One region of the Arthrobacter sp. MMS24-S77 genome, then DNA from elsewhere that is predicted to be linked to it. Evidence: riboswitches for the same ligand, from Rfam matches in the RefSeq annotation. Region 1 holds a riboswitch; the other holds the start of a gene.
What was found. A riboswitch is a leader RNA that binds a small molecule or an ion and turns the genes downstream of it on or off. The one in region 1 is predicted to bind glycine.
Positions count from the first base shown of each region.

Region 2: another riboswitch for glycine. It lies ahead of gcvP (aminomethyl-transferring glycine dehydrogenase); the one in region 1 lies ahead of lipA (lipoyl synthase).

Region 1 covers NZ_JBTZRN010000001.1:4,138,824-4,141,019, reverse strand. Annotated here, with positions in the region: gene lipA (lipoyl synthase) at 135-1,160, opposite strand; glycine riboswitch at 1,210-1,315, opposite strand; glycine riboswitch at 1,317-1,415, opposite strand; gene ACX5I4_RS19075 (cupin domain-containing protein) at 1,557-2,075, opposite strand.
Region 2 covers NZ_JBTZRN010000001.1:874,573-876,768, forward strand. Annotated here, with positions in the region: gene ACX5I4_RS04095 (MFS transporter) at 1-227, opposite strand, end outside; gene ACX5I4_RS04100 (TetR/AcrR family transcriptional regulator) at 310-849, shown strand; glycine riboswitch at 1,040-1,137, shown strand; glycine riboswitch at 1,139-1,245, shown strand; gene gcvP (aminomethyl-transferring glycine dehydrogenase) at 1,297-2,196, shown strand, end outside.

The DNA of each region.
Region 1 (2,196 bases):
CGTGATGCCGTGATGGGGCAAACAGGTAACGGTGAGCGTTGTGGATACAGGCACCGTGGCCTGGACCTTCTCGACGATTCCGTCCGAGGGAATGATTTCAATCCGCGTGGGGAGCATGCTGGGGTCCTTACGGATCAGGCCGTCGCGTGGTGTGCGAGGAGGGTGCTGGCTTCCTGGCGGGTGGTGCCGGAGTCCTGGATGCCGTCGGCGATGTGGGCCAGGTGGGCGGGGATGTCGCGGCCTTTCTTGCGCATCGCGGTGGCCCAGAGGCGTCCGGCGCGGTAGGAGGAGCGGACCAGGGGTCCGGACATGACGCCGAGGAAGCCGATCTCCTCGGCCTCGTGCTGCAGGTCCACGAATTCCTGGGGTTTGACCCAGCGGTCCACGGGCAGGTGCCGTTCGGAGGGTCGCAGGTACTGGGTGATGGTGATCAGGTCACAGCCCGCGGCGTGCAGGTCGGCCAGGGCTTCGGAGATCTCGGCCCGGGTTTCGCCCATGCCCAGGATCAGGTTGGACTTGGTGACCATGCCCAGGTTGCGGCCCTGGGTGATGACGTCCAGGGAGCGGTCGTAGCGGAACGCGGGGCGGATGCGCTTGAAGATCCGGGGCACGGTCTCGACGTTGTGCGCGAAGACCTCGGGGGCGGAGTCGCAGATCGCATTGATGTGTTCGGGTTTGCCGGAGAAGTCCGGGATGAGCAGTTCCACGCCGGTGCCGGGGTTCAGTTCGTGGATCTTGCGGACGGTTTCGGCGTAGAGCCAGACGCCTTCGTCTTCGAGGTCGTCCCGGGCCACGCCGGTCACGGTGGCGTAGCGCAGGGCCATGGCCTGGACGGAGCGGGCGACCTTGGTGGGTTCGAAGCGGTCCACGGGGGAGGGCTTGCCGGTGTCGATCTGGCAGAAGTCGCAGCGGCGGGTGCATTCGGAGCCGCCGATCAGGAAGGTCGCTTCCTTGTCTTCCCAGCACTCGAAGATGTTCGGGCAGCCGGCTTCCTCGCAGACGGTGTGCAGGCCTTCCTTTTTCACGAGGTTCTTCAGGCCCACGAATTCCGGGCCCATCTGGACCTTGGCCTTGATCCACTCGGGCTTGCGTTCGACCGGGACGGCTTTGTTGCGCTGTTCAACGCGCAGCAGCTTACGGCCTTCAGGTGCCAGGGTCATGAGGAACTCCATAATTCAGGTGGCGCGGACGCACCACGATGATTCGGTTCCTCCCCGCTCTGTATTGGACCTGAGAGTTTCCGCGCCACCCGCCTTCGCGGCTGGACGCTTGCACCGTCGGTGAGTCCGGTTGCCCGGGCTGCTTTCCAGAGTTGCCTTGCCGCGGCGGTACATGGGCCTGAGAGATTCCTGGGGAGGATTTGCTCCTACGGCGCCTGCTGAAACGTACCGGCAGGGCTCTCCCGCCGCAGATCATAAGCACGTGCCACCCTTCGGTGACACGTCTCACATGGTATCCGGTGCCTGTGCGGCACGCAAAGGGTGGTTAGTGAAACCGGACCTCCGGAAGCGCGGGTACCAGCTTGAGCTGGTACCCGCGCTTCTCGGAGCACATTTCTAGCGAGTGACTCCGTGCATCTCGGAGGTCGGCGGGTAGAAGGGAATCTCCGGCTTTTTCGCACCGATGATTACGCAGATCAGCGCATCATCTTCGCTGACAGTGCGAAGGCTCCGGGGAACGCCTGCAGGAACACGAATCAGGTCGCGGTAACCCAAAACACGACTGGCCGTCTTTGTACCGTCCTCGACATCGTGGACGCTGAACTCCACCTGCCCCTCGAGGACAAAGAACACCTCTTCGACGTCAGGGTGAGTGTGCTCCGGTCCTACGCACCCGGCCGGTAGAACCATGTTAGAGAACGTGAAGTGCTCGGCCTGGAGGATGTTGTTATCGTCCGAGTGGTCCCCGGTAGCTCCGGAGCCGATGTAGCGGACTTGGCCACGCCGGAATTTGTCTCCCATTTTTGTCTGGAACTTCAGAGTGTCAAAGTCAACGACACGGCTCTCACGGGACGCGATAGACGAATCGATGAGCTCTTCCAGATCTGTTGTCGGTGCACTTACGGTTTCACTCATTGTTAAACCTCTCTGACTGGGGCGATGTAAACCAAAAATTGGCAGCAAAGCTCAGGAGCGACTCCCTCAACTCTAACTATCTCAACACTAAGGTAACTTGAACTAAGTAACAAGACCTTGA
Region 2 (2,196 bases), 3.3 Mb from region 1:
AGCAATGCGGCCAGGACCAGCGCGTAAACGTCTACGACCCACAGCAGCTGTACGCCCCCGACGTCCAGCGTCCGGGCGATTTCCGGCAGGGCAAATGTCAGCGCGGTATTGTCCACAGCCACCAGCAGCACAGGGAACATCAAGAGTGCCAGGGCAGTCCAATCGCGCCACGGGGCGGACTGGGTCGACGAGGTGCGGGGGTGCTGGGTTGTGGATGGGCTGAACATGAAGATAACTGTACCGTCTGGACGGTATAGTTTCAATTCGACTCATCGATCTGCCGCATCGAACTAAGGGATGATGGACACCATGCCGCGAAAACCTATTGCCCGGGACGCTGTCCTGGATGCCTTTGAAGCCCTGCTGATCGAGGTGGGGGAGCGGGCTGCCACCCTGGACGCCGTCGCCAAGCGCGCAGGCGTCTCCAAGGGGGGCTTGCTCTACCATTTCCCCAACAAGGAATCCATGATCAGCGCCCTGCTCGAACGCATGGACGCGCTCGCCGCACTGGACATCGAGGCGATGAAGGCGGCTCCCGAGGGCGCCTCTGCGTTCTTCATCAAGTCCTCCCTGTGGGCCGATACTCCCATGGACAGGGTGTTCGTGGCCGCCACGCGGCTTGCGGAGGTAGCGCACGAAGAAACCCGCAGGCGCTTTGCCGGGATCCAGCAACAATGGCTGGATGTGCTCGCCGACGAAGTGGGTCCGGAGATGGCCAAGGCGGTCCGGTATATGGGCGATGGGCTCTACTTCAACGCAATGCTTGAAGGCGGCCCGGGAGCCAATGCGAGCGAGAGGAACGCCGACGTCGGTGCGCTGCTTGCCGCCGTCGAACGCCTGCGTAACTGAGTGCCGACCCAACTGACTAGCAGTTGTTGTCCTTTAGAGGCTCCAAAACGACATCTAGTGCGAGTCAGTTGGGGAAGTCAGGCGGCTCGGTGACCCATATTTGCGGACGCGAGCAGTCCATAGGACAATTGACAGTTGTGGCAGCCGTCACCGGCAACCACGATCCGATTCACATAACTGAATACGCCTTTGATCTGCGGCGGGAGAGTCCTGCAGGCATGTGATGCAGGCGCCGTAGGAGCAAATCCTCCCCAGGAATCTCTCAGGCCCACGCACCGCCGCGGCAAGGCAACTCTGGAAAGCAGCACGCTGACGCGTGCTCACCGACGGTGCAAGCGAAGCAGCGCGAAAGCGCGGATTCGCGGAAACTCTCAGGTCCAATACAGAGCGGGGAGGAACCCGATTAGCTGTGGCGTACCCACGCCGCCTTAGTAATGGAGTTCCTTCGTGACGGTTAGTTCAACCTCCACCACGTTCGTTGACCGGCATATCGGCGCCCGCCGCCAAGCCGACATTGACATCATGCTCAAGTCTGTTGGTTACGACAGTGTCGATTCGCTCGTGGACACCGCGGTTCCCAATGACATCCGCCAGGACGTCGCCCTGACCCTCCAGAACGCCCTCAGCGAAGTTGAGGTTCTGGCGGAGCTGCGCAGGCTGGCGGCCAAGAACAAGACGGCCGTGCAGATGATCGGCCAGGGCTATTACGACACCGTCACTCCGCCGGTGATCCGCCGCAACATCCTCGAGTCCCCGGCCTGGTACACGGCGTACACCCCGTACCAGCCGGAAATTTCCCAGGGCCGTCTCGAGGCGCTGCTGAACTTCCAGACCATGGTCCAGGACCTGGTGGGCCTGCCCATCGCCAACGCCTCCCTGCTGGATGAAGCCACGGCGGTGGCCGAGGCGGTCCTGATGATGCGCCGGGCCAACAAGAACAAGGCGGCCCATGACGGCAAGACGGTCCTTGACGCGGACTGCCTGCCGCAGACCATCGCGATCGTGAAGGGCCGGGCCGAGGCGCTGGGCTTCGAGGTGGAGATCGCGGACTTGTCCCTGGGCCTGCCCGGGGGCGAGATCAACGGGATCGTGCTGCAGCAGCCGGGCGTTTCGGGCAGGGTGTTCGACCACACGGCGGTGATCGCTGCCGCCAAGGAACGGGGCGCCCTCGTCACCGTCGCCGCGGACCTGCTGGCCCTGACCCTGATCACGCCTCCGGGGGAGCAGGGTGCGGACATCGCGGTCGGTTCCACCCAGCGTTTCGGTGTTCCGTTGTTCTTCGGCGGCCCGCACGCCGCGTACATGGCGGTGCAGAAGGGCCTTGAGCGGTCGATGCCGGGCCGTTTG